Regions from separate parts of the Trichocoleus sp. FACHB-6 genome, predicted to be linked through region 3. Evidence: predicted binding sites of a transcription regulator. Region 3 holds the regulator's gene; each other region holds the start of a gene.
What was found. Region 3 encodes NtcA, which controls nitrogen genes in cyanobacteria. Its sites were predicted from a motif close to TTTGTANNNNNNNNTACAAA; they were not measured.
Positions count from the first base shown of each region.

Region 1: lipB (lipoyl(octanoyl) transferase LipB) is a predicted target of NtcA. The motif match lies at 6,083-6,102, and genes of this name have one in related genera.
Region 2: crtR (beta-carotene hydroxylase) is a predicted target of NtcA. The motif match lies at 3,072-3,091, and genes of this name have one in related genera.
Region 4: H6F66_RS16725 (BMP family ABC transporter substrate-binding protein) is a predicted target of NtcA. The motif match lies at 1,996-2,015, and genes of this name have one in related genera.

Region 1 is NZ_JACJOY010000097.1:198,167-206,101, reverse strand. Features, by position in the region: gene H6F66_RS19835 (serine/threonine-protein kinase) at 1-613, opposite strand, end outside; gene H6F66_RS19830 (TIGR03279 family radical SAM protein) at 814-2,145, opposite strand; gene H6F66_RS19825 (undecaprenyl-diphosphate phosphatase) at 2,202-3,167, opposite strand; gene H6F66_RS19820 (DUF3120 domain-containing protein) at 3,503-4,144, shown strand; gene H6F66_RS19815 (FHA domain-containing protein) at 4,287-5,267, shown strand; gene lipB (lipoyl(octanoyl) transferase LipB) at 5,298-5,966, opposite strand; gene raiA (ribosome-associated translation inhibitor RaiA) at 6,475-7,128, shown strand; gene H6F66_RS29035 (adenylate/guanylate cyclase domain-containing protein) at 7,259-7,438, opposite strand; gene H6F66_RS19800 (PAS domain S-box protein) at 7,435-7,935, opposite strand, start outside.
Region 2 is NZ_JACJOY010000065.1:13,380-21,314, reverse strand. Features, by position in the region: gene H6F66_RS12270 (DMT family transporter) at 1-332, opposite strand, end outside; gene sppA (signal peptide peptidase SppA) at 684-1,505, shown strand; gene aroH (chorismate mutase) at 1,612-1,998, shown strand; gene crtR (beta-carotene hydroxylase) at 2,047-2,931, opposite strand; gene H6F66_RS12250 (COP23 domain-containing protein) at 3,175-3,999, shown strand; gene H6F66_RS12245 (alpha/beta fold hydrolase) at 4,082-4,897, opposite strand; gene H6F66_RS12240 (lysophospholipid acyltransferase family protein) at 5,023-5,745, opposite strand; gene metG (methionine--tRNA ligase) at 6,190-7,797, shown strand; gene H6F66_RS12230 (NYN domain-containing protein) at 7,910-7,935, shown strand, end outside.
Region 3 is NZ_JACJOY010000023.1:30,270-38,204, reverse strand. Features, by position in the region: gene H6F66_RS04335 (hypothetical protein) at 1-177, shown strand, start outside; gene H6F66_RS04330 (WG repeat-containing protein) at 373-1,482, shown strand; gene hisB (imidazoleglycerol-phosphate dehydratase HisB) at 1,572-2,213, opposite strand; gene fabI (enoyl-ACP reductase FabI) at 2,323-3,099, opposite strand; gene ntcA (global nitrogen regulator NtcA) at 3,439-4,110, shown strand; gene H6F66_RS04310 (DUF3084 domain-containing protein) at 4,219-5,829, shown strand; gene H6F66_RS04305 (pre-16S rRNA-processing nuclease YqgF) at 5,884-6,291, shown strand; gene H6F66_RS04300 (DUF3146 family protein) at 6,340-6,603, opposite strand; gene H6F66_RS04295 (GTP-binding protein) at 6,868-7,935, shown strand, end outside.
Region 4 is NZ_JACJOY010000088.1:14,898-22,832, reverse strand. Features, by position in the region: gene H6F66_RS16730 (NB-ARC domain-containing protein) at 1-1,794, opposite strand, end outside; gene H6F66_RS16725 (BMP family ABC transporter substrate-binding protein) at 2,194-3,378, shown strand; gene H6F66_RS16720 (ABC transporter permease) at 3,546-4,655, shown strand; gene H6F66_RS16715 (ABC transporter permease) at 4,713-5,633, shown strand; gene H6F66_RS16710 (glutamyl-tRNA amidotransferase) at 5,698-6,078, shown strand; gene H6F66_RS16705 (isochorismatase family cysteine hydrolase) at 6,242-6,925, shown strand; gene H6F66_RS16700 (ABC transporter ATP-binding protein) at 6,978-7,935, shown strand, end outside.

The sequences.
Region 1 (7,935 bases), on a different contig from region 3:
CCGGGCTACCAATGATCGTCCCAGTGTGGAGCAAAGCTGTATCTGTGAATACCTTGGCAACTCCAAAGTCGATCAAAATGAGATGGCGATCGCTAGTGCGTCTGATAATATTAGCTGGCTTAATATCCCGGTGCAACACCCGATGCTCGTGGATATATTGCACAACAGGTAACAAATTCTGCAACATTTCCCAAATCTGCGTTTCGCTATAAACGCCCTTTTGCTGCAACTCCTGGGACAGAGTTTGTCCGGGAATAAACTCTTGCACTAAATACATCTGTTGCTTTTGTTCAAAGTGAGCTAATAGGAAGGGAATTTGCGAATGCTTTCCCAGCTCATCCAGACGCATTGCTTCCTGACAAAACAAGGAAACCACCTTTGTAAAAGTAGTTTGATCTCGTTCTGGGAAGTAGAGTTGCTTAATTACACAACTGGGTTTTGAAGGAATATGCTCATCCACCGCTAAAAAAGTTCTCCCAAAGCCGCCTTTACCAATTAGCTTGATCGGACGATAGCGGTCTTTCAATAATAGTTTTTGCCCGCAACTGCGACAAAATCGGTCATTTGCCTGGTTGTGGGGGCTTTTACATTCAGGAGCTACACAGTAGAGCATGGCAGGCTTTGGCACCCACGCGAATGATGTTCATCTCTAAGGTATCCCCAATTGGAGAGATGACACAAATCTGTTTGTTTATTCTCGTTCCCAGTCTGAGACTGGGAACGCCTTCGGGAGGCGCAGCCTCCCCCTAGAAAAAATAGGCGAGGCAGAGCCTCGCTAACCTCATTCCCAGGCTCAGCCTGTTCATGAGAACTTTAAGGGTGAATGCAAGCCTGGATTAGTTCTTCTATGCCGTTGACGGGTAAGATTGGTGTACCCAAATCTTGGGCAAGTTCTTCAACAGTCATGTCGTCTAAAAAGCGAGTATCTCCATGCTTGAGCATGACACAGGGGAGGAGAATGCGATCGCCTAAATCTTTTCCCTTTAATTTCAGCAAATCTTCACCCGTCAACAACCCGGTGACGCTAATTTCTTGTCCCCAGTAATCGCTATGCCTAGCTGCTATATTCACCTGTAGCCCTTCAACTTGATTCAGGCGTTGCACGATAGGTTGAAACGCTTTTTCAACGGCATTGCCAACTATCCAAGTGCATTTTCTGGGTGTCTCGATACGTTGCGGTAGCATTTTCTTAGCTGCTTGCTGAAATTCTTTGAGAAACTGGCGAATAGATCCCACACCGTTGCCAATTTGGGGATAATCTTCATAGTGAGATTCGCTTGGCAACTCCTGCCCCGCAATTAAAAACCATTCGTCGGCTAACCAAGCGAAGGTAGAACCCAGCGAGGCACGGAATTTGTCTTGCAGTGCCTGGACTTGCGAAATTACTTCAGCGGCTTTTTCGGGGGTTACTGGTATCAGTTCATCTTCTGCTGGACGAAAGCGCGTTAACCCTACTGGCACCACCGCCACAGATGCCACAGTGGGAATTTCCCCCCTATGGAAAGATGCTAAATCCCCCAGGGTGGTATCCAGATGTGCGCCATCGTTAACGCCTGGACACAGAACTACCTGGGCATGAATTTGCAAACGCCGTTCTTGGAACCACTGCAATTGTTGTAATATTTGCCCGGCGCGGGGATTTTTTAGCAGGCGAGTTCTTACATCAGGTTCGGTGGCGTGGACGGAAACGTAGAGGGGAGATAGGCGCATTTGCTCAATTCTGTCCCATTCTCGTTGGGTGAGATTGGTTAAGGTGAGGTATGAGCCATAGAGGAAGCTGAGGCGATAATCATCATCTTTTAAATATAGACTTTGGCGTTTACCGGGCGGTTGCTGGTCGATGAAGCAGAAGGGACAGCGGTTATTGCACTGGATTAAGCCATCAAATAGGGCGGTTTCAAATTCTAGCCCTAAGTCGTCGTCGTAGTCTTTTTCAATTTCGACTGAGTGGCTTTTGCCAGCGGTGTCTAAGACTTCCAGTTCCAGCACTTCATCGGCGCACAAAAACTGGTAGTCGATCAGGTCGCGGGGGCGCGAACCGTTGATGGAAACTATGGCATCGCCTGGTTCAAATCCAATTTCGGCGGCGATGGAGTCGGGGAGAACTTTGGTTATTAGGGCTGGACGAATTGATGTCTCGCTCATGATACTGGGAGGGAACGAACCACTTCAGGCAATAGAGGGCGTAGAAGAAAGAGTGATTAGATATTGGGGATGAGTTTGAGATAGATTGCTGCTAGGATTACTACTCCAAATGCTAGCCGATACCAGATAAATAGCCAGGTGCTTTGGGTTTGCAGGAAGCGCAGCAGCCAGGCGATCGCTAAATATGAAAATATTGCTGAACTGATGGTTCCGACTACTAGGGGAACTAGCCCCGCATCCCCCACTCCTTCTTCTAAAAAACCTTTTAACTCTACTAACCCAGCTACGGTAATGGCTGGAATACCTAATAAAAAGGAAAATCTGGCAGCAGTTGCCCGTTCTAATCCCATAAATAACCCGGCGGTGAGGGTGGAACCGGAGCGGGAAACACCGGGAATTAGCGCCATAGCCTGCGCTAAGCCCATCAAAATGCCATCTTTGAGATGGAGTTGTTCAAAGTTGCGCTTTTTCTGTCCTACGCGCTCTGCGATGCCTAGCAAGAGGGACATGACAATTGAGGCGATCGCGATCGCTGTCAAACTCCGCAGGGGTGAGTTGTCAAAGTCGGGAATAAACTTCTTGATCAGCAGTCCAAAAAATACTATCGGTAGCGTTCCCAAAATTATCCCCAGCGCCATGAGGAAGTCGTAGGATTGGTAATCTTTGCTGGCGAGCGCTTTGGCTGCACCCGTGACGATTTGCGTGATGTCGCGCCAGAAATACCACAGCACGGCGGCAATACTTCCCAGCTGAATCACTGCTGTAAAGGCAACCCCCGGATCGCCCCATCCCAGCGCTACAGGCACTACTTTCAAATGCGCTGTACTGCTAATCGGTAAGAACTCTGTCATCCCCTGCACAAAGCCTAAAAACGCCGCCTGGATAATATTTACCTGGGATGTGGTACCGGGTGCGGGTACCGCTTCTTGCGCCATAGTCAGCGTTTCTAAAGGGAATGCGATCGCACTGCTTAATCCACCTACACCCAAAAGCGCGAACCTCTGACATTTTGATAAAGCCATAGTCTCCTCTATAGTCAATCGCCTACTAATCTACTGTGGGTAATTGCTAATTGGTAACTACTAATTGCTAATTACTAATTAATCTTCTCCCCCAGTACAACCAGCCCCCTTCTCCCCACCCCTAATTCCCACTTGCTCTTGTCAAGAAAACTAAGTTAATATCTTAAGTATCCCCCCCCTGGGGATATTCAGTGTTATATTTAAAGATGTAAACTTAAGTAAAGAATATTAATAATATCTTGTTTAACAATACCTGGTCTTCCAACCCATCTTCTAACGTTTCTGACACTCTTAGCCAGCCTGGTAAAGTCCTTCTGACTCTTGCTGATTGGGGAATTGGCACCCGTCAAGCTTGGTTGATTTTTGCGGCATCCTCGTTTCTGGTTTCGGTGCCAGTGTTTGTTCAGGCTCCCTTAGTGCGGCTGCTGCCTGGGTTAAGTTTAGTAATGACAATAGGTTGGGTGTGGCTGGGTATTACCCTGATGCGGCGTGACTCAACGAAATTGTGGGGAGACTTGCTGCTGGGGTTCAGCTGGAGTTGGTTAGCTGGATCAATATATTGGGGTTGGTGGCGCTGGGAACCGACAATCCATCTGCCAATAGAGGCAATAGGTTTACCGTTTGCCCTTTGGTGTATAAGTCGGCGTTGGGGAATGGTGGGAAACCTGTTTTATCTCGGCTCGCTGTTCGGTACGGCAGTAACAGATATATACTTCTACATAGCTGGCTTAATTCCACACTGGCGAACCTTGATGCAAGTCGCGCCCAGCGAAGCATCACTGGTTTTCCAAACTGCGATCGCTCAAGTCAAAACTCCTTGGGGTGCAGGTTGGGCGATGGTTCTGTTAGGTGTTCTTCTGGGTGTTGGTCTAGTACCCTTGCGATCGCGCCAGCTGCACTGGTGGGCATTTGGTGGAGCAGTATTAAGTACAATTTTGGTAGACAGCCTGTTTTGGTTAGCTGCCTCTATGGCTTAAAAATACCTGCAAGTTGACCAATGCTCAAGCTATGAGTGCAGGGATGTCGAGCTTCGCTCTTGTTCCGTGATCGCACACTCAAGAGGCGGAAATATGCTAAAAATTAAAAGTTCTAAACGACTTGTCGTCAATATTTTAGCCTGTGGTGACTCTGCGACCCACTCCTTATCTGCTGCTTCGCACCGACTCCGGCAATCGCTATCTCCCGTTGGTGAGTAGTAATTGCTGGACAGTTGGTCGCAGCGACGACAACAATTTTGTACTGCCGGATCGGTGGATTTCCCGAAATCACGCTATGTTGCAGTGTACCGAAACCGGAGAGTTTTACCTAATCGACTTAGGCAGTCGTAACGGGTCTTTTGTCAATGGGCGACGAGTCAGTATTCCTGTAACATTACGCAATGGCGATCGCCTTACCTTTGGTCAGACGGATCTAGAGTTCCACTGTCCAACGGCAGCCGGCAACAATGAGTCATCGGTGACTGGAGATAAGGATACTCTCACTTCGACTTTGCACGTCCGTCGCCTGATGTCAGTGATGGTAGTAGATATCCGCGACTTCACTGTATTAACCCGACAACTGGATGAAAAGATTTTATCGGCGGTGATTGGCACCTGGTTCCGCCACGCCGGAAATATCATCCGACAGTATGGCAGTTGGGTGGATAAATACATTGGCGATGCAGTTATGGCAATCTGGTTTCATGGTTCCCAAGGCGTCACCCAGGAGGAAATGCTAAATATCTGTAAGGCACTGAGTGACCTCCATAAAATAACTATGGATCTGAGTAATAAATATCCTTTGCCCTTTAATCTGCGAATTGGGGCGGGGATTAATACAGGTTATGCTATGGTCGGTAACACTGGCAGTGGCGATCGCCCCGACTATACCGCAATTGGCGATACCGTGAATGCAGCATTTCGCCTGGAATCTGCCACCAAGGAAATTGGTCTAGATATTGCTATAGGGGAAACAACTCACGAATATCTCTTAACCTTGGCAGGAAAGGATACAGGGTTTCAGCAATATACCGTTAATCTCAAAGGTTATGACGCGCCCACTGTAACTTATGCCGGTTTATACGCTGACCTGGATGCTTTTGTACAGGTCAATAGTCAGTAGGTAGAAGTTTCACGATTGGCAGACTAAGAACTACAGACTCCTAATTTCTACATCAAAAACTTCCGCAAAGGCTGCAATCACATCCAGACGCACCTGCTTGAGGTCAATGGTGGGAAGGAACTGGGCTAAACTGCCAACAGGCTTGTCGGCAATGCCACAGGGTACGATGCGCTGGAAGCCACAGAGGTCGGGACAAACGTTTAAGGCGAAGCCGTGCATGGCGATCCAGCGGCTGACTTTAATGCCAATTGCTGCCACCTTACAGCCTTCCAGCCAAACGCCAGTCATACCGGGAATGCGCGAGCCTTTTAACCCATAAACATCCAGAACTCGAATTAATACCTCTTCTAACTGCCGCAGATACCAGTGCAGGTCTTGGCGATAATGTCGCAGATTTAAAATTGGGTAGCCGACTAGCTGACCGGGACAGTGGTACGTCACTTCACCGCCTCGTTCCACCCGAAAAACTTCCCAGTCGGTCGCTGCGGGGTCAAATTTGAGAAATTCTAGACTTGCTCCTTGTCCCAGAGTATAAACTGGCGGATGCTCTAGCAAAATCAGCGCATCTTGACAATTCGGGTCGTTTAGGCGTTCTGTAACTAGCGATCGCTGCCATTTCCAAGCATCTGCATAGGGCATCAGCCCTCGGTTGTATATTAAGACTTGCCGCCGGGAATCTAAGGCAAAAATTTCAGACATACTTAAGATTATCGCAAAAATCAACAGTAATTTGACTTAAATTTCCTGCATATTTCACCTAGCGGGATCAAGAAATGTCAAAAGATGCAAAGGATTTTGAAGAGAAGTCAAAGGCATCTGTTGTGTACATTACAAAGTGCTAATGTTGAAGTTATAAGCAAACAGTGTTGAAACAGGACGCATCTTCAAGACAACCCCAAAGCAAGGCTGAGCAATCGTAGGGTAAAACACGTTAGTTGGACTTGCTTTTCTGGAGATAACTGAACAGGAACATCGACAGTAGTTTTGAGCAATCGGCTTGCTGGTAACACCTCTGGCTATGGCTCGGTGCTCTTCAAGAACATCCGAGTAACCTTGTAGGTATGGGTAAAACCTTGATATTCCTAAAAGTTTTGCCTCTGTTCAACACTTGTCTACCCAAAAAACGGGCATTTAATAGCTACAGAAGAAAGCGGCAACTGCTATAGCTTTCTAATTTACCAATACGGTACACTATGGAGTATCCGGTATGAAGCTTGTCATCCACGGCAAAAACATTGAAATCACCGATGCGATTCGCGAGTACGTGAATCAAAAGATTGAAAAAGCGGTGAACCACTTTCAGAATTTGACAACAGAAGTCAATGTGCATCTATCAGTAGCCCGCAATCCCCGGATAAATCCCAAACAGGCGGCTGAAGTAACTATTTACGCTAATGGCACAGTGATCCGCGCCGAAGAAAGCAGCGATAACCTATACGCTAGTATTGACTTGGTTGCTGATAAAATTGCTCGAAACCTGCGGAAATATAAAGAAAAACGGCTGGATCAGAAAACCCAAGCTCAGCCTAAAACTGCCGTAGTGGTAGAAGAAGTACCAGTGGCACCGGATCTAATAGGCGATCGCACTCCCGAACTCCCCACAGAAGTTGTGCGTACCAAATATTTTGCCATGCCGCCGATGACTACAGAAGAAGCTTTGGAACAATTGCAGCTGGTGGATCACGACTTCTATATGTTTCGCAATGCCGAAACCGGTGAGATTAACGTGATTTATGAACGCAACCACGGTGGTTATGGAGTGATTCTGCCCCGTAACGGCAACGGACACACTAATCACAAAAATGGGAAAACTGCTCACGGCAACAGTGCGACACCAGAGAAGTCCACTGCAAAAGGTTAAGTCAAGTTTCTCGTTTCTAGTCTCTGACTGGGAACGTGCCTAGGGAGGCTCTGCCTCCCCTTCAGGGGCAAGAAAGTATAAAAGTCAGCCTCTAATTTCGCGTTCCCAAACTCAGCCTGGGAACGTGAAATTAGTCATTAGGAGTAACTTGGCCTTGTAGCAGGTAAGTAGTCATTTTTCCTTTACCCTTAACTTGGAGCGGTTCCCGTTCCTCAAATAAATATTGCTCCCGCAAGAGTTCGTAGGTGGCTGCTGTCACCTGAATATGACCAGGTAAACCGTGTGATTCCATGCGACTAGCAATATTCACCGTGTCCCCCCTTTCGTGCCAATCACACCTGCAACCACAGGCCCGGTGTGGATGCCAATCCGCATACTCAAAGCTTGCCCAGTTTCCCGGCTAAATTGAGCGATCGCAGTTTGCATATCAAGTGCCATTTGCGCGATCGCGCTTGCGTGGTTCCCCAGGGCATGAGGAATACCCCCCACCACCATATAAGCGTCTCCAATCGTCTTAATTTTCTCTAAGCCGTGTTGTTCAGCCAGCTGGTCAAACTCCGAGAAAATCACATTAAGGATCTCTACCAGTTCTGTCGGCGAAACTTTAGTTGAAAACTCTGTAAAACCAACCAAATCGGCAAACATAACCGTGACATCGGAAAAGTTTTCCGCAATAGTGTTTTCCTGCCGTTTCAGGCGTTCGGCAATCGGCTGGGGTAAGATATTTAGCAACAGGCGTTCGGTTTGTTCCTGTTGATAGCGCAGTGCTTCTTCTGCGGCTAAGCGCTCAGTGATATCTCGAAGGAT
Region 2 (7,935 bases), on a different contig from region 3:
GGTTGAGAGTCAATCATTACCGATCCCAACCCCGCACCAGTTCTCACTAATCCCAGAGCCAAAAATCCCTGAAACAAAGCGCCATCAACCAAGGCAAACAAGCTAATCCACAGCCATGCACTAATACCTTTTGGTTGAGGTTTCCCCATCAAAAAGCCTGCTACCAATACCAAAAGACCCGCAGGCACCAACCGCACACCAGCCATAAACAAAGGTGTCGTGTTTGGGATAACGCCTTTCATCGCTACCATAGCCGTTCCCCAGAGAAAAAACGGGGCAATTAGTAGCAACGGTGCGAACGGGATTTTGGATTCTGTGTATTTTAGCTGCATAGAAGGGCTGAGGATGGGGAATTGGGGATTGGGGATTGGGAAAAAGTCTTACCTAGTCCCCAGCCCCCAATCCCCTTATTGTACTTAATATGTATTTCTGTTAAGCAACTTATATGAATTGTTGTGAGGATTACAAAAAAATATATATTTGCTATAAAACACCAGCTATGTTAGAGGAGAAATGGAAATAGACAAACAAGCCTAGGCACCAGTAGCCCACATAAACAGATGCGGATCGTGCAAACTAGAGAAAGGATCGGCATTTGTGTGGAAACGCTTACTGTTTCTAGGATTTGCTCTTTTACCTAACTCGGCTCATCCAATAATTCAAGATTCATTGCTTGACTGCTCATGATCTGGCCTTTTAAGCCCAAATTTCAAAAACAAATTGCTCGGATTGAAGTTACAGGCGCGATCGCTGCTGCCACCCGCAAACGGGTTTTGGAAGCTCTGAAAACCATTGAAGAACGACGCTTTCCCGCCTTACTGCTTCGCATAGATAGTCCAGGCGGCACTGTTGGCGATTCGCAAGAAATCTACGAGGCGCTCAAACGTCTGCGCCAGAAGGTCAAGATTGTTGCCAGCTTCGGCAATATCTCGGCATCCGGAGGAGTCTACATCGGCATGGGAGCCGACCACATCGTCGCCAACCCAGGCACGATTACTGGCAGTATCGGTGTAATTCTGCGAGGAAACAACCTGGAGCGCTTGCTAGAAAAAATCGGCGTATCTTTCAAGGTGATCAAATCCGGCCCCTATAAGGATATTTTGGCTTTTGACCGGGAACTTACAGAGCCGGAAGAGAACATTCTCCAAGATTTGATTGACAACAGTTATCAGCAGTTTGTCGAAACGGTTGCTGAGGGGCGAAAATTAGCAACAGAAAAAGTTAAAAGCTTTGCTGATGGTCGCATTTTTACTGGAGCGCAAGCTTTAGAACTGGGCATCGTAGACAGACTCGGAACTGAGGAAGACGCACGCCGCTGGGCAGCAGAATTGGTGGGTCTTGACCCGGAGAAAACCAAGTGTTTCACTATTGAAGAACGCAAACCCTTTTGGAATCGCGTGGTATCAAGTAAAGTTCAGGGGGTATCTGGTCTATCAGCTGGGATAGACTGGTTAGAATTTGAACTATCTACCAGTGGCCAGCCGTTGTGGCTATATCGACCATAGTTAGTGCTGAGTGTTGAGTGTTGAGTAAATTAAAACTCAGACGGGATATATCGCGTCTGGAACAACTCAAAACTTAAAACTATTTTAATATTCGGAGGACTTTTGCGTGGAGTGGCGAGTTAGAGCGATTCGCGGGGCAACGACTGCCTCAGAAAACACCGTTGAGGCGATGCGAGAAGTGGTGACAGAACTGCTGGATGAATTGGAAAAGCGAAATCAACTGCACCCAGATGAGATTATCAGTGCTACGTTCTCGGTTACTCGTGATTTAGATGCTGTCTTTCCCGCAGCGATCGCTCGTTCTCGTCCTGAATGGGACAATGTTCCCCTGTTAGATGTTCAACAAATGCACGTAGAGGGCGGACTGGAACGCTGCATCCGTTTCCTAATCCACGTCAATCTTCCAGCTTCTCACCCCCCCATTCACCATCCCTATCTGCGCGGTGCCAAAACCCTAAGACCAGATTGGGCGTTAGTAATAGGTAATAGGTAATTGGTAATTGGTAAATAGGAAAATATTTTTCCCAATCCCCAATCCCCATTAGCTAACACTTTTTTTGTGAAAGCGGATACCCAAAAAAACGTCGTAGAGGAAGCTCCGGAAATCTTTTCCTTGCAGCAGTCCTAGGGATTGATGACAGCCTTTTTCGTCTAACAGTGGCTTGGTGGCGTAATAAGCGTTCTGGTAGTTGTACCAGGGGATAGCAGGCCACAAATGATGAATTAGATGGTAGTTCTGCCCCATAATCAGCACGTTGAGAACTGAATTGGGGTAAACTCTGGCATTTTTCCAGCGATCGCGCTCTTGATGCGGACGATGCGGTAGATAATCAAAAAACAATCCTAGTGCCAATCCCACCACGGCAGCCGGTATGAACCAAAAATTCAGAATGTAGCCTAAAAAGTGATACTGAATTGAGATATAGAAAATAGACCCGACAAACAAGCGGCTTAAAAACCATTCCCAAAGTTCATGCTTGCGCCACAGCTGCCGTTGAAAGAAAAATATCTCGTGGTACAAAAAGCGTACCGGAATTAACCACAGGGGCCCTCCCGTAGAAACGTAATGATCCGGGTCGTTTTCCGGGTCATTCACATGAGCATGATGCTGCAAATGCACCCGCGTAAACACCGGGAAGGCAAAGACTAACATCAGCGCACTGCCATGTCCCATGATGGCATTAACTACCCGGTTACGATGGGCAGAATTGTGGCAGGCATCGTGAATCACCGTTCCTGCCATGTGCAGGGCAAGTGTATTAGTAGTAAAACAACACCAGTGAGGCCACTCCCAGAGCCAGTAACCGAAGTTTGAAACTACTAGCATCGCTACGGATGATACAAACATGAGTAGCGTTGGATTGAACTCTCCTGGCGGTTCCAAGTATTCGCGTGGAACTGTCAGCGGCTTTTGTGCCTCCGACATTGGTTTTTTCTCCTTTTATCTTCTATTTAAGGACTGCGCGGGAACTTTAGAGCGGTTTTCCCGTCATTGGTATTTAGGGGACACCGTAGACAATTACCGCTTGCCCGGATTTCTTTCGGGGCAGAGGTTATAGTCGCACCCTCGTAGTATACGCTACAAATGTCCATTTATAAAGATTTGTGAAAATAGCTCATTTTTTAAATGATGCTGCCAATAGTCAAGAAACTTCCTAAGAGGGTTGATATGTCACCACGGCTGTGTAAGTTGGCTTTCGTGCTTGGGTCTTCAGTTTTTCAAAGTCTGGCTTTATCCGTTGGCGTAACAATTCTACTGAGTAGCGGTGAAGCCAATGCTGGTTCTTTGATTCAAGCGCAACTACCAGATGTAGAAGACCAAAAGAAGACATCGCCTGGGGATGTTGAGGTAGAAACCAAGCCTGAGAGTAAAGAGTCTACCACAACCCAACCGGATGCGGAATCAGATAGCAAAACTGCCAACGAGTCGCGATTCACCTGTCAGGTTATGAGCGGGCAGTATACGGTGATGTACCATCCCAAGAGCCAACCAAGTCAATCTTATGCTTGGGCAACTCCGAGTCCTTTAGGCGGTGGTTGGACATCAGAGCGACGCTGTAACGAAATTAGTCGCAGGTTAGAATCTTATAGACCTGATGGTTTGCAAGAGATGCAGGCATCTGTGGAAAACAACTACAACGTTGTTTGTATCACCACCCAGAAAAACCCAGATTGTCGAATTGTGCTGACAGTACCACCGGGACAAGATCCACAACAGACACGCGATCGCGTCTTCCAAAACATTAGCATCGCCGACAGCGGACAGGTGACTCAAGGCGTGAATACTTTTGTCGGCGGTAGGGATGCTCAGATGCTCAGCGACTTATTAAACCTGGGTTTGTCTTCCCTGGGCGGCAATTCCCGAAATCGTCCATCTCAAAATATTAACCTGCGACCTTTCTTAGATCCATCTGACGGTGGTACTGGCACCCAGTTGAGACGAGGAATACCCGCACGATCCAACCCTCGGCTGAATCCCAATAATTTCCGTTAAGGACTGATGCCTGATTTTTGCTTTGGTTGAGAAGCGATCGCTTCTCAACTTCTCAAGCTATTGAGCGCATATTCTCAGAAAGTTAGGATGAAATATTCGCAAGATTTTTTTCCCGACTTTCTAAGAAATTTTCCGCTTTCATAATTTCGTAGAGGTTGACATCTGCTTCCAGAAGGCAGGCGTGACCGCAACGAGGCAAGACAAGCATTTTGGCGTTGGGTAGGACGGAAGCTAAATGTTGAGCCTCAGCTACAGAAGGCAACAAGCGGTCTGCGCCACCAGCGATCACCAGTACAGGTAAGTTAAGGCTACGCAGCTTGCTTTCCTCCATGTGAAAGTCTCTCACTAAGGAAATTCGCCAGATAATAGTTTTCGGCGGTACTGACCGAACGGCATCTAGAAGCGCTTGGCGATCGCTTGGTAAAATTCTTTCCAAATGAGCCAAAAACGGTAAAAGCCAAACTGCTCCCAGACGATAAATTAACTCTGGCACCAAGTGAGTTAGTTGCGATCCCAATCGCAGCCACGGTCTTTGATTAAGAGAAGAAGCTGGGTTAACCAGAATCATCCGGTCAAACAGTTTAGGCGATCGCTGTGCCACTTTCATCGCCAAGCAGCCGCCAAATGACTCGCCGCACAGGTAAACTGACCGATTTGGTTGTTTTTTTAGTTCTGCTTCCACCAGAGCCACTACCTGCTCTGTGAGTTCTTCCCAGCTGGTCAAATCATCGGCGGGTATCGCCAAACAGCGGATATCAAAGCCTGATTCTAATCCAGTCGTTTGCGATCGCAGCAGCTGACCTGTACCATCCATACCTGGAAGGAACACAAACAGCGGGTGATCTTGATTCATCCGGCTGGGGGTAAGGAAACAAGGACGGCTTTTAACTTCTGGCATTTTTTAACGTCCGTTTAAAAAACAACTTGTGAAAAATTAGAATCAGTTGCTAATTGCTCGCTTGTTGAATAGTCAATCTGGTAGGTATTTATCCTCATTCTATGGGATAGCCCCACCCTCTTCCACTAATAACAACCCTGACGCAGTAGATCAGCAATTTCCTGATGACAGTAATTAGACAGATCGGCAACAACTGATTTTGCCTGCTTTCCTTGATATTGTTCCCGCATTTGGGGAGAAATCCAACGCGGACGACCAATTAAAACGTTAGTCCGACGATAAATAACCATCGGGTGCCAGCCGGGGCTGTCGAAAAGCGGCTCTGAACGGTCAAAGAAACTTAACAAACGCAGTGGCACCCCTGAATTGATGGTTTCTTCCAAGGATGCGATCGCCACTGGCAAAACGGCTAAATTCTTCACAGGCGCTCGTAATGCCAGATGAGCAAATCCCCGTTGGAAATCCCCCATTTTATTAGGCGGTGTCACCTGCACCATCGGTTTAGCTCCCTCTGGAAACACCCCAACAACCTGACGATGCTGCAACAGTTGAATCGCCTTCTCAAAAAAACCTTTCTGCCGATGTTCAGGGGCTTCTAAAGGAAAACACCCCAACTGATTAACAATCTCCCGCATCACAGGCACTTGCCCCATATAGTGATGGCAGGCAAAGCGAATCGGACGTTTGATCGCCCCCATCAGTAGCGGTGCATCGATAACACTGCGGTGATTGCTCACAACCAGTACAGGACAGTCATGAGGAACCCGATCCTCATGGTATACATACATCCGCGTCGAGAGAGTCGAGAGCAGAAATTGAGAAATTTGTAAAGGGCTATCTGAAAACATTCTTTAAATGTAAGCAATAATCAACAGGCGTAAGGAAGAGTAGAGCGGATAGTAAAAGGGATGGATGCGATCGCAACGCCACCTTTAACGGGCAAGACTTCCTGTGCTTAGGCTAGAAGCATTTTCCTTACTTCAGTTAGGGTACGGCACTGCCGTCTTCCAACACTTCGCACTCAACCCTTACTTTCCCAACGCCAACTCATTAACTTTTCTTAATACAATTATTAACCTTATTTTCCTGGGGTTTACGAATCTCTTAAGGCAGAACTTTTTAGTAAAGAGTGTTTAAGTGTTCTGGGCAATTTCTTAGCCATAAAGCGTATAATTTTATACTTGCTTAACTAAATTTACTTAAAAACATCTAGAAAAGGTAACGAAAAAATCCAAAATAACCGTACCCTTGGATATGATCGAAAGCAAATAATCTAGTTGTTTTTTATATCTATGAGTGTTAACGATACAAGTAAAAGCACATCTGCTATTACCACACCGCTGTATTATGTGAACGACGTACCCCATATCGGCAGCGCTTATACAACCATAGCTGCGGATGTCGTGGCTCGGTTTGAGCGACTACGCGGCAAATCCGTGTTATTGATTACAGGCACGGATGAGCATGGACAGAAAATTCAGCGGACAGCAGAAACTAATGGACTTGCCCCGCAAGCTCACTGCGACAAAATTGCTGATACTTTCAATACACTTTGGCAAAAGCTTAACATCAAGCCCGACCGATTTATCCGCACCACAAATTCCCGCCATCAAGCGATAGTCAAAGAATTTTTCCAGCGAGTCTGGGAGAAAGGTGACATCTACCTTGGTCAACAAAAAGGTTGGTACTGCGTTGCCTGCGAAGAATTCAAAGAAGAACGTGACCTCCTAGAAGGACACCGTTGCCCTCTGCACCCAAATAAAGAAGCCGAGTGGCGAGACGAACAGAACTACTTTTTTCGACTCTCCAAGTACCAAAGCCAGCTGGAAGAACTTTATCAAAAGCAACCAGATTTTATCCAGCCAGAAAGCCGCCGCAACGAAGTTTTGAACTTTGTCAGCCAAGGACTTCAAGATTTCTCTATCTCGCGAGTAAATTTAGACTGGGGTTTTCCAGTACCAGTCGATCCCAGCCACACCATCTATGTCTGGTTTGATGCCTTGGTTGGTTACATAACAGCATTGCTCGATCCTGATATGGAACCAACACTAGAGAATGCTTTATCCAAGTGGTGGCCGATTAATATGCACCTGATTGGTAAAGACATTCTGCGGTTTCATACAGTTTATTGGCCGGCAATGTTAATGTCAGCTGGTTTGCCTCTACCCGGCCGGGTGTTTGGGCATGGCTTTCTCACCAAAGACGGGCGGAAGATTAGTAAAACTCTGGGTAATACTGTCGATCCGGTCGATTTAGTAAACCGTTACAGCGCTGACGCTATTCGTTACTACTTTCTCAAGGAGATTGAATTTGGACAAGACGGAGATTTTAATGAAACCCGGTTTATCAATACCCTGAATGCAGACTTAGCAAACGACTTGGGAAACTTGCTTAACCGAACCTTAAACATGTTCAAAAAATATTGTAACAACGAGGTTCCCAATTGCTCAGGAGAAGACATTCCCGCTGACAATCAGCTCAAAGCGATTGGCTCTGTTCTAGGTGACAAAGTTACTCAAGCTTATGAATCCTTGGCTTTCAGTCAAGCAAGTGAAGCCATCTTCACTTTGATTCGAGCCTGTAATAAATTTATTGATGAACAGGCTCCCTGGAAGTTATACAAGCAGGGACAACAGCAGGCAGTAGAACAAGTGCTGTATGCTGTTCTTGAATCTGTTAGACTGGCAGCTTATCTACTTTCCCCAATTATTCCCAACATCAGCAACGACATCTACCAACAGCTAGGCTTTTCAATTGACTTTAACAACAAATCGTTAACAGATGTTACAGAACCGTTCGTTACTCATAGCGCTTGGGGAACACTAACTCCAAGACAGAAGTTGGGGGAAGCTAAACCAGTCTTCGCCAGACTGGAACAACCCCAAGCTGTTTCGTCTTAGCTACTAGCTGTTAGCTTTTTTCTGCTGTCTTTTGTCTTTTGTAGCTTAACTAATGACAAATGACAACTGACAGCTAATTACTTTTTTCATAAAAAACCGAGGCATAACAATCATGTTGAATAATTTCACCACTAATGA
Region 3 (7,935 bases):
AAGCTGTTTGATCCCGACAGAATTGCTTACTCGTTTAAACTCATCCAGATGGATGCAGAAAAGAACTGGGAATCTATTGTTAAGGAAGTGTCAACGTTGGGCGATCGCTTAGCCGGAGCCGCCAAAGCAGCTTGGGATGTGCTGACTGCTCCTCGCACACCTTCTGACAAATTATAAAAAATCTGGGCGCATTACGTGCGCCCTTTTTTTTATGGTGAAAAACCAGTTTTCTAGAGAGAAAACTGGTTTTTGATGTGCGGGTTTTTCTTACCGACTATATTCTTTTGAGCTAAAATTTACAACTAACGTGCGATCTCATCTACTGAGTATGTGAAAATTGAGGTGAATGATTCGGCATACCTTTAAAGCCCGATGGTCGTTATCACTTTTGCTTTTCGCTACCAGCCAATTCGCAATTATAAAAACAAATTGCTTCAGCCTACTCTCCTCTTTCTGTTGGGATTAGCGGTAACTCAAATTTCTGGCTGTGAATCTATTTTAGGTTATCGTATCGGTCAAAACAAGTCTGGAGCAACTATAGAACGGATAACTAATTCGCCAATAGCCATCCCGCTAAAATTTAATTCAGCTAATGAATTTTCGCAAGGGCTGGCAGCGGTCAAAATAAACGGGAAATGGGCATATATTGATAAAAGTGGCAACTTCGTAATTCAACCGCAATTTTCCCTATCAGAGTCATTTTCGCAAGGGCTGGCAGCAGCAAGAATGGGCAGAAAATGGGGATATATTGATAAAAGTGGTAACTTCACAATCCAGCCGAAATTTGATTTAGCAGAGTCGTTTTCCCAAGGACTGGCAGCAGTAAAGATAGGCGGCAAGTATGGCTATATCGACAAGACAGGGAAAATCGTTATTCCACTGCAATTTGATGAAGCTAAGCCGTTTTCCCAAGGACTGGCGGCGGTAGAAATGGGCAGTAAGTACGGCTATATCAACAAGAGTGGCAAGTTCGTAATCCCCCTGAAATTTGATTCGGCTGAATCTTTTTCCGAAGAAATAGCACTTTTTAAAATTGGCGCAAAGTGGGGCTATATTGATCCGCAAGGGAAGGTCGTAATTCCACCAGAATTTGATGAAGCTAAACCTTTTTCCGAAGGGTTAGCGGCGATATCAATTGACAACAAATGGGGCTATATCGATAAGACGGGAGACTTCGTGATTGCGCCCCAATTTCATTGGGCTGGTAGCATTTACACAGGACTAGCGGGGATAGCGATCGCAGATCAGATTGGTTATATCGACAAGGCGGGAAACATTGTGATTGCACCGCAATTTAATAACACTTATGACTTTTCTGAAGGGCTGGTATCTGTAAAAAGGGGCAGCAAGTGGGGCTATGTTGATAAAACTGGAAAGTTTGTAATCCAGCCGCAATTTGATAGCGCTTTGCCTTTTTCTGAAGGGTTGGCGAAAGTAAAAATTGGCAACAAGTATGGCTATATTGCCAATCCCCTCAAGTAATACCCAGTAGATGCAGGAGAAAGTTCACTCTTGCGAAGCGCGATCGCAACCTAAGCTAATTCTCCCGAACTGAACTATCCCCTGAAAACCTACAAAACCCCTTTGGAACTGGGAATCGTACCAGCACGACGGTGATCGATTTCCATAGCCATACGAAGACTACGCGCAAACGCCTTAAAGGTCGCTTCGATAATGTGGTGCGAATTAATCCCATCCAACTGTCGGATGTGCAGCGTCATCTGGCTATGATTCACCACCGCTACAAAAAATTCTCGCACCAGCTGAGTGTCATAAGTCCCGACTCGCTGGGTGGGAATTTGTAAGCCATAGCTGAGGTGAGGACGACCAGAAAAGTCTAACGCCACCTGCACCAAAGCCTCATCTAAGGGGGCGAGGAAATTACCAAAGCGAACAATTCCCTTGCGATCGCTTAGTGCTTTCCCGAACGCCATTCCCAACGTAATCCCCACATCTTCGTTGGTGTGGTGGTCATCAATTTCTAAATCCCCTTTCGCGGCTACATCCAAATCAATCAGCCCGTGAGAGGCAATTTGATGCAGCATATGATCCAAAAAGGGAATGCCCGTATTGGCGTTGCAAGTCCCATTCCCGTCTAAGTTTACTGTCACCAAGACATCAGTTTCGCCCGTCTTACGTGCAACCGTAGCCGTGCGAGGTGATAAAAATTGTTCAAGGTGCGGAGTGGTGGAAACGCGATCGCTTGTCTGCATAGCAGATGCTCACTAACAAGAAACAAGTAAGTTTATTATTCTATGCTATCGAGCTAGGGAATGGGGTAAGTTAGATTCTTTCCCCAGTCCCCAATCCCCAGCCCCTACATCACATTCCCATAATCTCGTACCCAGCATCTACATACAGCACCTGACCCGTAATCCCACTTGCCAAGTCGCTGCACAAGAAACTAGCAGCATTTCCTACTTCTGTCTGAGTCACAGTTCGCCGCAGTGGTGCTACTTCCTCAACATGATGGATCATATCCAGAATGCCACCCACCGCCGATGATGCTAGAGTGCGGATCGGCCCAGCTGAGATTGCATTCACGCGAATATTAGCAGGCCCCATCTCCGAGGCTAGATAACGCACGCTCATTTCCAAGCCAGACTTAGCAATGCCCATGACATTGTAATTGGGGATCACCTTAACGCCGCCCAAATAAGTAAGCGTGACAATACTGCCGCCTTCTGTCATCAGTGGTTTCGCCGCCCCAGCCAGTTGAACTAACGAGTAGGTGCTAATTTCCAAAGCTTGGGTGAAGCCAGCGCGAGTGGTGTTGCTAAAATCACCTGATAAATCGTCCTTGTTGGCAAAAGCAAGACAATGGATTAAAATATCTAGCCTGCCCCACTTATCGCGGATGGCATCAAATGTAGAACGAATTTGGTCATCATTCTGAACATCGCAAGGTAAAAACAAACTGGGGTTGAGAGGTTCTACCAATTCGGCGACTTTCTTCTCAAAGCGTCCTCGGTCGTCTGGTAGATAAGTAACTCCCAAATTTGCACCAGCTTTGTGTAACTGCTGGGCAATACCCCAAGCGATTGAGCGGTTGTTGGCAATGCCAGTAACTAGGGCATTTTTTCCTGATAAATCTAGCATGATGTCAATTTTGAAGGCAATATTAGAGAATATCCGATTTAGGGCGGTAATTAAGATAGCTTGCGTCCGGATCGAAGCTTACTCAACATGACTCAAACTGCATCCCAGCTTATCAAACAGGTATTGTCAAGATATAGACATTTTCCTTAACAGTCTGATTTGCGCCGTGGGGTTGAGGCACTTGGAAAAACTTGGAGGATAAAAGAACTTTAAAATTATGTATCAAGCAGCACAAAAAACTGCCTAAGAGTCAGTTTATCAGTGTCTAAAGTCAGAAATTTCTCACAGTCGGTTGTAATTCCCAGAAGAGTTTCTAGGGCAGCAATAAGGATAAAGGAAGTGGTAGTGACGCAAGATAGACCGTTAGCAGCTGTGTTCCGTCAAATCGGAGGTGGGGCGTTTCCGCCAGTGGTGGAAACCTTTGATCGGGGCAAAACTATCTTTTTCCCCGGAGACCCGGCTGAACGGGTATATTTTTTGCTCAAAGGAGCTGTGAAGCTGTCTCGCGTGTACGAAGCTGGGGAAGAAATTACAGTGGCGCTGCTGCGAGAAAACAGCGTCTTTGGCGTACTGTCGTTGATTACCGGGAATCGGTCAGACAGATTTTATCACGCAGTAGCATTTACGCCTGTGGAGTTGCTTTCAGCACCAATTGAACAGGTGGAGCAAGCGCTCAAGGATAATCCAGAATTGTCGATGTTGATGCTGCGGGGGCTTTCATCGCGGATCTTGCAAACAGAGATGATGATTGAGACTTTGGCGCACCGGGATATGGGATCGCGATTGGTGAGTTTTTTGTTGATTCTCTGTCGAGATTTTGGCGTTCCAGGCCCCAATGGAATTACAGTTGATCTGAAGCTTTCTCACCAAGCGATCGCAGAAGCAATTGGTTCCACAAGAGTTACAGTCACCCGGTTACTGGGAGATTTACGCTCCGAGAAAATGATTTCTATCAATAAGAAAAAAATTACCGTTCATAACCCGGTAGCTTTGAGCCAGCAGTTCACCTAAAACATCTTTTGCACTGTCAGCTTTTGTTAATCAATAGTTGAAGTACCAGCGTCTATCATAAAAAAGCCTTTATGCTTAAGCTTGAGAGGTGATAGCTGAAGCTGGAAAATGGCCACCAGTGCGCTGGTCTTAATTTTATCGATTTTGGTATTGGGTGGTGCGATCGCCACCTTGGGCGATCGCATTGGCACTCGCGTGGGAAAAGCGCGGCTGAGTCTGTTCAATCTGCGTCCCAAGAAAACTGCGGTCTTAGTTACAATTCTTACAGGTTTGATGATTTCCGCCTCAACCCTGACGATCCTATTTGCCACCAGCAAGCCGTTACGCACAGGCGTGTTTCAAGTTGATGAAATTCAGCGAAAACTCAGAACCGCTCGTCGGGAGCTTGACGAAACTGTAGCCCAGAAACAACAAACTGAAAGCGAACTCTCCAAAGTTGCAGCCCAGAAACAACAAACTGAAAACGAACTCTCACTAGCCCGCACCGAGCAGCAAGCCGCCCAGAAGCGTCTGGATGCCATTAATAAGTCTCTGGCGGCAGCACTAGGCAGACAAGCCCAGACAGAGGCACAACTGAGTAAGACAGAGCGCGAACTTAAAAGCGTTGCGGCTAGCTTTGAGAAAACCCAGCAACAGCTGGAAAATGTTTCTGGACAAGCGGTAAATCTACGTTCGGAAATTCAACAACTCCAAGGGGAACGTCAGGAACTAATCAAGCAGCGCGATCGCGTAAAGGCTCAAATTACCCAACTCAAGGGCCAAGTTACTCAACGCGATCGCGAAATTGCCAAGCTTGACCAAGCCATCACAGAACGCGATCGGGAAATTGCCATTCGTGACCAAGCCTTGGCGGAACTTGATCAAAAAATTTCCAACCTGAGAAACAGCATTGACCAACGCGATCGAGAAATCGCCAAGCGAGACACAGCCCTCGCCCAACTTGATGAGGAAATTTCCGCACGAGATCAAGTAATTGCCCAGCGCGAAACTCGCCTCAAGGAAATAGAAAAACAACAAGCTGCCCTAGAGCAGGAAGTAGCAGACCTGGAACAGTATTACCAATCCTATCAAGCCTTGCGTCAAGGTAACGTCGCGCTCCAGCGCGGTCAAGTTCTGGCTTTTGGTGTCTTCCGCATTGTCGATCCCGCCGCCGCCCGTCAGGTTATAGATCAGCTTTTACGAGAAGCAAATCGCACAGCAATGAAAGCTACGCGACCTGGTAACAACAATAACAACAAGATGGTGAATGAGCGCGTAGTGCAAATTACCCAAGCCCAGGTAGACCAACTGCTTAACCAAATTAAAGATGGTCGCCCCTACCTGGTGCGAATTTTCTCGGCTGGCAACTACGTCCAAGGCGAAAAAGACGTACAAGTCTTTGCAGACGCGACAGTGAATAAAATTGTGTTCAGTGGTGGTGATATCATCGCCGCAACATCTGCCGACCCTTCAACTATGAACGACCAACAAATCCGGCAGCAGATCGATCTGCTCTTGGGAGCATCTCAGTTCCGAGCCAATCGAGCTGGAATTTTGAACGATACAATTCAGGTAGGCGACGGTCGAATTACCAGCCTGATTCGCTTTATTGAGAAGCTAAAAAAGTTCAAGCAGCCTATCGATCTCAAGGCGGTAGTGGCAGAAGATACATATCTCATAGGGCCGCTGAAACTGAATTTGGTAGTCGTGCAGAATGGAGAGGTAATTTTTAGTATGTAATCCCCAATTCCCAATTCCCAATTCCCAATTGCCAATTCCTAATTCCCAATTAAAATGATTTTAGGTTTCGATCCAGGGCGCGATAAGTGTGGTATAGCCGTGATGGGACTTGACCTGATACTGGATTATCATCAGGTGGTGCCAGCACCAGAAGCGATCGCAATCATCAAAAACTTGTGCGAACAATTCGCGATCGCTACTCTGGTAATGGGCGATCAAACTACAGCCAAAACCTGGAAAAAGAAACTTCAGACAGAATTACCTGCATCGTTGCCGATAGTCATGGTAGATGAGCGCTACAGCACTCTAGAAGCACGCGATCGCTACTGGCAAATGTATCCCCCAAAAGGCCTTTCTAGCCTCATCCCCAAAGGATTGCGCGAACCACCCCGACCAATTGATGATATTGTCGCCATCCTCCTCATCGAAAGGTACCTAAAAATACAAACAACTAATAACTAAGCACTACGGCTGGGAATCAGGAATTGGTAATCATCAACGGACCACTGGCTAAAGTTCTGCCCTGATAGTAAAGGCATAGTCTCCCCCAGGCTCCAACTGATAATCCTTCTGCTCTAAAAACCGCCCTAATGGTTCCAGAATTAGGGCGCGTCCCAAAGAAGGTGAGACCGACAACTCCCCCTGTCGGAAACACCAATGGAACTGCCACTCATACTGCGCCGCTGTAACTTCCCCTTTCAGAAAACCCTGTTGCCAGGACAATTGGGTAATTCGGACGTAGGCAGTGGTTTGAGGTAAACGTTTAGAACTCACAATCACTCAGCTGATTCAAATGCCAAAATTTCAGCAACAATACTAAACTTATGGCTACGCACGTGTAGATAACATCATTCTCACAGCTGACTTGCATTTGCCAAAACTCAAAAGCAAATACGCCCCTAGACATGGAAAGTGCCAGACTCGACGGGCAGTGACTAGGATGAAAGAAGAGTAACTCCAGGCAAGACAGTAGGTGCAATTTTGACTCGTTCAACATCTGACGCAACCCCAAATTCCAACCAGTCACCTTCACCACAATTGAACTACAGCGCTTTGGATCAAGAATTAGACAGCGCCATTTTCAGCTTTGATGATATCCAGGCAGAACTGAACTACAAAAAGGCGCAAAACGCCCTGCGAGACCTGGTAGGCAATTTGGATCTTACTTCCCAAGAACGGGCAGGACTGGAGTCCGAAATTGAGGACTTGGCAACGATGCTGGACAAGTTAGATCAGTCACTCGTCCAAATTGCCGCCTTTGGCATGGTGGGAAGGGGCAAATCTTCCGTACTCAATGCTTTATTGGGTAAGAACGTGTTTGAAACCGGGCCTCTTCATGGTGTCACCCGCACTCATCAAGATGCCAGCTGGCAACTGGAAAATGAGCCTGAAGCACAAAGTAATTCCGAAGTTTTGCGAGTCACGCTGCCAAGTCTGGGCAATTCCCAGATTCAGCTGATTGACACTCCGGGGATTGACGAAGTAGACGGAGAAACCCGCGAAACCTTAGCGCGACAAGTTGCCCGACAGGCAGATTTGCTGCTATTTATCATTTCCGGCGACATGACTAAGGTAGAATTTGAGGCGCTGTCGCAACTGCGGGAAGTTGGTAAACCGATGTTGCTGGTTTTTAACAAAATTGACCAATATCCGGATGCCGACCGGATAGCAATTTACCATAAAATTCGGGATGAGCGAGTGCGAGAATTGCTATCACCGGATGAAATTGTCATGGTGGCGGCGTCGCCTCTGGTGGCGCAAGCTGTGCGCCGTCCTGACGGAACTAGAACCGTGCAGCGACAGCCGGGAACGCCACAAGTTATGGATTTGAAGTTGAAAATCCTCGAAATTTTGCACCGGGAAGGTAAGTCGCTGGTGGCTCTTAATACTATGCTGTATGCCGATGATGTGAATGAGCAGCTGGTGCAGCGTAAAATGCAAATTCGGGATGATTGTGCCAATCAGATTATCTGGAAGTCGGTGATGGCGAAGGCGGTAGCGATCGCTCTCAACCCACTAACGGTAGTTGACCTCCTCTCTGGTGCCATCATTGATGTGGCAATGATTCTCACTCTATCCAAACTCTACGGTATTCCCATGACTCAA
Region 4 (7,935 bases), on a different contig from region 3:
AGATAAGATTTGGCTGAAGGTTTCTGTGAAAACTGATTTAGACACATCCGCACCAGCAAAGTTAACTTGATGCAGATTGACGTGACATAGATATGCCTGCCAAACTGTCAGATGAGAAAAATCCCAATCTTTCAAGTCTGAGGAAATTTGGCAAAGTAGGTTTAGGATATTCCCGCTGACATAACCTGTTTCTTTGGGAGATTTGCCGCGTAAGTTAGATAAAAGTTGTCTAAATTTGTCTTCCAAGTTTCCAGTGTTGTTGACATTTAGCAGCTTATCTACAACTGGCTTGAGAATTAGGCGAATTTGAGTTTCCCGAATATAGTCTTTTGCCGTAGCTTTGATTAAAGCATGGCTTTTGAAAAGGCCAAGGGGTAATTGGGGATTGGGGAAGAGGGATTGGGTAGACTTCGGAAAAGCTTCTTTGTCCTCCTTGTCCTCCTTGTCCCCAGTCCCCAGTCCCCAGTCCTCACCCCCAATTTCTTGGCAAATTTGTTCGATTAAGCGATCGCTCATGTACTCCATTACCACTGGTTGCAGGGTAAACTGGGTGCGGTATTTTTCAATAAGCGATCGCCTTTCCAGAGATGTTAGCGCCTCCAGCAAGTTACCCAGCGATACTTGGGGAACAAAATTCGCCCGTAATTCTGATAAAGTAACTGGTTCCCGGTCAATTGCCAGCCAATACATCACCTGTTGCTCTAATTCTGACAGGCGTTCGATCTGACGTGCTAACAAATCCCGAATATCGCCAAAAACTGAGCTTCCCTGGCCCAGAACTTCGAGAAAATCGCCAATACTGCCATCAAAGAAATCCTTGATGACGGGTGCTACCATTTTTAAAGCTAAAGGGTTGCCTGCATAGTGTTCGATTAAGATTTTCCATTGGGACTCTGAACCTGAAAAATTACCCTTGACATTAAATATATTTTGTGCTGCAAAAGTCGATAAACCAGTTAATCGTAGCGATCGCATCTGGCTTATTTCCCCAACTTTTGCAGCGATTCCTCTAGGTTCTTCCCGACTCGTCAACACCAGAACGCTTTGATGGTTGGTTTCCCCAACGCATCGCAACAGCTGACCGTAACCTTCATACCCAGGTTGGTAGCCACTATTGCGATCGCCTGGTTGCATAATCGTCTCGCCGTTATCCAAGACGAGAAGACAACGACTTAAGCGTAAGTAATCCAAAAGACGCAAGATGCGACCATCCAGAGTTTCTGGCAAATCAGGTTCCTGATGATTTGAAAGAAACTGGATCAAATCTGCCAACAAATCTAAAATTGGTGGCGCATTACGGAGACTGCGCCAGATAACATACTCAAACTGGTGCTGAATTTGTTTGGCTAACTTCACCGATAAAGAGGTTTTGCCAATTCCACCCATACCAAACAAACCAATAAAGCGGACGCTTTCGCTTAAAATCCAGCGTTCCAGCGTCACCAGTTCCTGAGTGCGATCGCTCAAAACTGATACATCCGTCGCATCACCCCAGTCAGTTTTGGGGATTGGCAATTGGGAATTGGTTTTCTCTTTCTCTCCCACTCGCGCCTTTCGCTTCAAAACTAACTGCACATTACTTTTAGTCACCTTTTCCCCAAACGCCTTAGAAAGCAATTGCCATAACTGGGAACCCGTCTGCTTGAGATAACCAACCTCATAGCCAAGTTTCCTCGAAATGTCCTGATATGATTGTTCTTCCCAGGCATACCGAAATACCGTTACTTGCAGCTTGCTTAAACGTTCTTCGCTTAAGGCTTTTTCAACAAATAGCAGTGCTTCTTCAGTATTCATAAAATTTAAAAAAGCAAAAAAGTAATTTTTGATTCAGTTTTTATTTCACAAAGGTGAATTTATATCTTGCACCTGTCTTAAATTGAGGCACCTCAATATTTTCCTTATCTGTCCGCAGCCTGCTTGATTATTTAGCACTATCCCTGGAAATGCTTTGTTTTTTTGCTTAGATGCAGATATTAGAGTTTTCTTAACCTGCCCTTTGTTACTTTGATTACATTTTTCGCAGATGGATGTAACCTTTAACGAACTTTTTCCGAACCTTTAAAATTGACGAACACTGCTAAACTCTTTTTTAAAGCAAGACTAAACAAAAATAACCTATTAGTCAGCAGCCATTAGTAAGCGACGCAAGCAACAACGGACAACTGACAACAGACATTCGCGCAGGAGAGAACAGTGAACGCTAAAAAGTCTTTCCACCTACCCCGCCGTCAAGTCATTCGCGGAATATTAGCCACCACAGCATTTGGTATCACAGCGAAATTTGGGACTGGATGCAGTTCTTCTGCACCGGAAACTCAAGCCACCTCAAGTGGAGAAGCCAAGCCAATAGTCATGGGATTTATTTATGTGGGGCCAAAAGATGACTATGGCTACAACCAAGCTCATGCTGAAGGGAGAACAGGCGTTGCTAAATTAAATTGGGTAAAAACCGTTGAAGAAGCCAGCGTTCCGGAAACTACATCAGTAGAAGAAACGATGCGGAACATGATTGAACAGGATGGCGCAACGGTGCTGTTTCCAACATCTTTTGGCTACTACGATCCGCATATTTTGAAACTTGCCAAAGAGTATCCAGAAGTTCAATTTTTCCACTGCGGCGGACGTTATGAAGAAGGGAAACATCCCAAGAACGTTGGCAGCTATTATGGCTACATTGATGAAGCTGAATATGTAGCAGGTATCGTGGCTGCTCATACTTCCAAATCTGGCAAATTAGGCTTTATTGCTGCTAAGCCAATTCCCCAGGTACTCCGCAATATTAACAGCTTTGCATTAGGCGCACGCAGCGTCAATCCGAAGATTACGACCCAGGTACTTTTCACCGGAGATTGGGCGGTTCCCGTTAAAGAAGCGGAAGCTGCTAATAGTATGGCAGACCAGGGTATTGATGTACTCACCTGTCACGTAGATAGCCCGAAAGTCGTCATGGAAACGGCTGAAAAACGCAGTATTTTCTGTACTGGCTACCACGCGAATCAAGCCACGTTAGCACCTAAAGGATATTTGACGGGTGCGGAGTGGGACTGGGCGAAACTTTATTCAGATTATGCCCAAATGATCAAGGCTGGCAAAACTTTGATGAATGGGGGAATTCCGCATTTAGTGCGCGGTGGTTTGAAGGAAGGCTTTTTAAAATTGTCGCCTTACGGTTCTGTCGTCTCTGCGGATGCAAAAAAGGATGCTGATGCGGCTAAAGAGAAGTTTATGGAGGGCAGCATGGTGGTTTACAAGGGTGGAATTAAAGACAATACAGGCAAAGTTGTCATTCCCGCAGGTAAAGATTTAAAACAGCAGGACGGGGAACTAGAAAAGATGAATTGGTTGGCGGAAGGAGTTCTCGGTAGTGTCAGCAGTTAACTGGTTAGGTCAAGATGGTTAATTGTAATAGCATTTCCTATTTGTGAGTGTACGGATGAAATCCCCCTAACCTCTGTTTAAGGGGGAAATAAACAGCTAAAGCGTAGCAGTAAAAAAGTGAATTGGTGTAAGCAGCAATTAGCAATTAGCAATTAGCGAAGGAGTTTATGATTAACCGTCGCAATTGGCGTGGGATAGAAGCAATTTGCATTCCGATCGCCGCCTTATTTTTCTCATTGTTACTGTTTGGAATTTTTTGTGCATTGGCGGGGGCTAATCCCTTCGCCGTCTATGCTTCAATTTACAAAGCAGCTTTTGGCAGTTGGCGTTCTTTTCAGAATTCTCTGCTACGGGCGGCTCCTTTGATGCTAAGTTCCCTTTGTACGGCGCTTCCGGCTCGTTTGGGACTGGTAATTATTGGTAATGAGGGGGCGCTGGTAGTTGGGGGACTGGGGGCTGTAGCTGCTGGTTTAGCCTTGTCTACTGCACCGCCAACAATTGTGCAAATTGCGATGGCGCTGGCTGGGATAATTTGCGGTGGTTTGTGGATTGGGGCGGTGGGAGCTTTACGCCACTACCGAGCTGTGAATGAAACGATTAGTAGTTTGCTGTTGAATTATATAGCGATCGCTCTCCTCAATCATCTAGTCGGCGGCCCGATGCGCGATCCTAGTTCGTTAAATAAGCCTTCCAGCTACCCGATTGCTGACATCAACATGATTGGGAGTATCCCCGGAACGCGAGTTCACTACGGTTTGATTTATGGGTTGATTGCGTGTGCGATCGCATATTTCCTGATTCAGCGTACCACTTTCGGTTTTGCCGCCCGCACCGCCGGAGGTAATATCCGCGCCGCTAGAATTGCTGGACTTCCGGTAGGTAAGCTGACTATGGCAATTTGTTTTTTGGCTGGTTCGTGTGCTGGGTTAGCTGGGATGGTGGAAGTAGCTGCTGTGCATGGTAGAGCTAACGAATCCCTAAATGCAAACTATGGTTACGGTGGGATTTTGGTAGCATTTATTGCTCGACATAACCCGTTAGCTGCAAGTTTAGTGGCAATTTTACTCGGCGGTATTCTTGCCAGTGGGGGCATTTTGCAACGAGCCCATAATTTACCAGATGCAACTGTTTTAGTTTTTCAAGGGTTAGTTTTTTTGGTAGTTCTGTATAGCGAATCGCTTTATGGACGGTTGCCAATGTTCAAAGAAAGGGAACCTGGGAAAGGAACAGATTCTTTACCTCCAATTCCGAATCCGCAAGCACCAATTCCTAGTTAAAGAGATTTTTTAACGCTCTCGTAACGCCAAGGTTTAGTAGGTAGGAGGAATCTAGAAATGACTACAGAAGCATTAGGCTGGTGGGGTGTACCGTTAGCGATCGCAGCAGGAACTTTGCGGGGAAGCGCTCCGTTTCTGTTTGTATCTTTGGGCGAATGTTTGACGGAAAAAAGCGGGAAAATTAATTTGGGACTTGAGGGAACGCTACTTACAGGCGCGATGAGTGCTTATGCTATTTCTTATCTGACTGGTTCGCCTTGGTTAGGGGTTTTAGTAGCAGGATTAGCGGGAATGGTACTCGGTTTTATTCATGCTTGGCTTTCTCAACAGCCAAGGGTAAATGATGTTGCTGTTGGCATTGCGATGATTATTTTTGGTAGTGGTATTGCCTTTTTCTTCGGTAAATCGTTTATTCAACCTTCCGCACCACAATTACCGACTATGGATTTAGGAACTTGGAGCAGTATTTCAGCGATACAATCAGCTTTAAAAATCAGTCCTTTGTTTTTGTTTGGGGTAGCGATCGCGCCTTTGATGCAATGGTTTTTTAAATCAACTCGTTGGGGTTTATTCATCCGCGCAGTTGGCGATAGCCCTGATGCGGCTAAAGCGATGGGAATTTCTATCAACAAAGTGCGAATGATCTGCATTATTGCCGGGAGTTGTTTAGCAGGGATTGGTGGCGCTTACCTATCACTTTACTACCCTGGTAGTTGGAACGAGCGTATTTCTAGCGGTCAAGGTTTAATGGCCGTAGCACTGGTAATCTTTGCCCGTTGGAACCCAGTTCAATGTTTGTATGCTTCTTTATTGTTTGGAGGAGCGCAAGCGATTGGCCCGGCTTTGCAATCAGTTGGGATAAATTCTTACTACTACTTATTCAATGCTTCTCCCTACATTCTGACGCTGCTAATTATGATCATAACCTGTTCGCCAAAACGAACTTTGACGGGTGCGCCAGGAGCATTAGGACAATAAATTCTAAGAGCTAAATGCTAATAGAATAACCCTTGATTATTCTATTAGCATTTAGGAAAACAGGATGCAACAAGCTATACCTTTGGCAGTCAATGGAACATTGATGAGGGGATTAGAGTTAAATGGGAATCTCCTAGCAGTTGGAGCAACATTTGTGAGAGAGTCCATCACAGAACCAACATATAGGCTTTGGTCAATTGATGACAGCTATCCAGCAATGCTGCGAGTGACGACTGGAGGGAACGCGATCGCGCTCGAAATTTGGGAAGTTCCTATCCCTAGCCTGTCCACAATCTTATTACAAGAACCTCCCGGATTGTGCATCGGTAAAATCCACCTTTGGGATGGTGAAATAGTTCTCGGAGTCTTAGCAGAACCTTACCTATGCGAAAACAGACAAGAAATTACTAAATGGGGTGGTTGGCGGGAATACAAAAAAACGTAAAAAGCAAAAACATTAAATTGCTTATCCGGCTTCTGTCAAAACTTGTCTTCTCTCTGCGTCCGGGAGAATCTGTGCGGTTCGTTTTTCTTCTTCCTCTTTTCTAAGCGCTATCGCTAACGCGCATGGCGAGAGCTAATGCAGTTTATTCCTTCTTATATATACTATGGGCAAATTTGTTGAAGCAGACCCCTATCCCTATCCCTACAACGGCGAATTGCGCCCAGAAAACACCGTTCTGCTAATCATCGATATGCAGAGTGATTTCTGTGGACATGGCGGCTATGTAGACAAGATGGGCTACGATTTATCCCTGACTCGCGCACCAATTGAGCCGATAAAACGAGTCTTAAAAACGGTGCGTGCAAAAGGTTTTCACGTAATGCACACCCGCGAGGGACATCGACCCGACTTGTCAGATTTGCCAGAAAATAAACAGTGGCGCAGTCGCCAAATTGGAGCCGGAATTGGCGACCCCGGCCCCTGTGGAAAAATTTTAGTAAGAGGTGAACCAGGTTGGGAAATTATTCCCGAACTCGCGCCAATTCCCGGAGAAGCTGTTATCGATAAACCGGGAAAAGGGTCATTTTATGCCACAGATTTAGACCTACTACTAAAACGCCGAAACATCCAAAATATTGTCTTAGCAGGAATTACCACAGATGTTTGCGTTCATACTACGATGCGCGACGCTAACGACCGAGGTTATGAATGCCTCATGTTATCTGATTGTACAGGTGCCACCGACTACGGCAACCATCTAGCAGCGCTGAAGATGATTAAAATGCAAGGCGGCGTTTTTGGAGCGGTTGCAGATTCATGGGCATTTATCGAGGCAATTGAGGAATAGTTATTAGTTATTAATTAACAAGTCTAAAACCCAACTTTAAGGCGTACCCGCAATGACAGAAGCAACAGATTCTTTAATCCAAAATTTAAAATCTAAACTTCAATATTCTGAGCCGCCACCCGAACTAGAAGTGGTGAGTATGACCAAACAATTTGGTACTTTTACCGCTTTAGATAACGTCTCGCTGCACCTAAAACCGGGAACTTTTCATGCCTTGCTGGGGGAAAATGGGGCGGGGAAAAGTACCCTAGTTAAGTGCATCATGGGTTTCTACACTCCTACTTCTGGCGAGGTGTTAATTGATAAAAAAACTCGCACCATCGACAGCCCCCGCGATGCTCACAAATATGGCATAGGTATGGTCTACCAACACTTTACCTCTGTACCTGCTATGACTGTAGCTGAAAATTTAGTTTTATCTCGCTTCGATAATTCCAACCTAATTAAGTGGAAACAAGAACGCGATCGCTTAAATGCGTTTATGCAAAAAGCTCCTTTTCAGGTTCCTTTAGACATCCCCATTACTCAATTAGCCGCCGGACAGAAACAGAAATTAGAAATACTCAAACAAATTTATCTTCAGAGTCGCATCTTGATTTTAGACGAACCTACTTCTGTGCTGACTCCGCAAGAAGCTGATGAAGTTTTGGGGTTATTGCGGGAGGAAGTGACGGCGAAACGGTTAAGCGTATTGATGATCAGCCACAAATTCCGCGAAGTGATGGCTTTTGCGGATGAAATAACTGTACTGCGTAAAGGTAAACTTGTGGGTTCTGGAGGAGTGAAGGATTTAACTGTCTCAGAGATGTCTGAGATGATGATGGGTGAAAAGCGGGAAACGCAACAGGTTGAAAAGATAGTATTCCCCTCTATAACTCCAGTTCTGGAAATTAAAGATATCCATGCTAATAAAGATAATGGACTGGAGGCAGTTGCAGGGGTAAATCTGACAGTCCACAGTGGGGAAATTGTGGGTATTGCTGGTATTTCTGGTAATGGTCAGCGGGAAC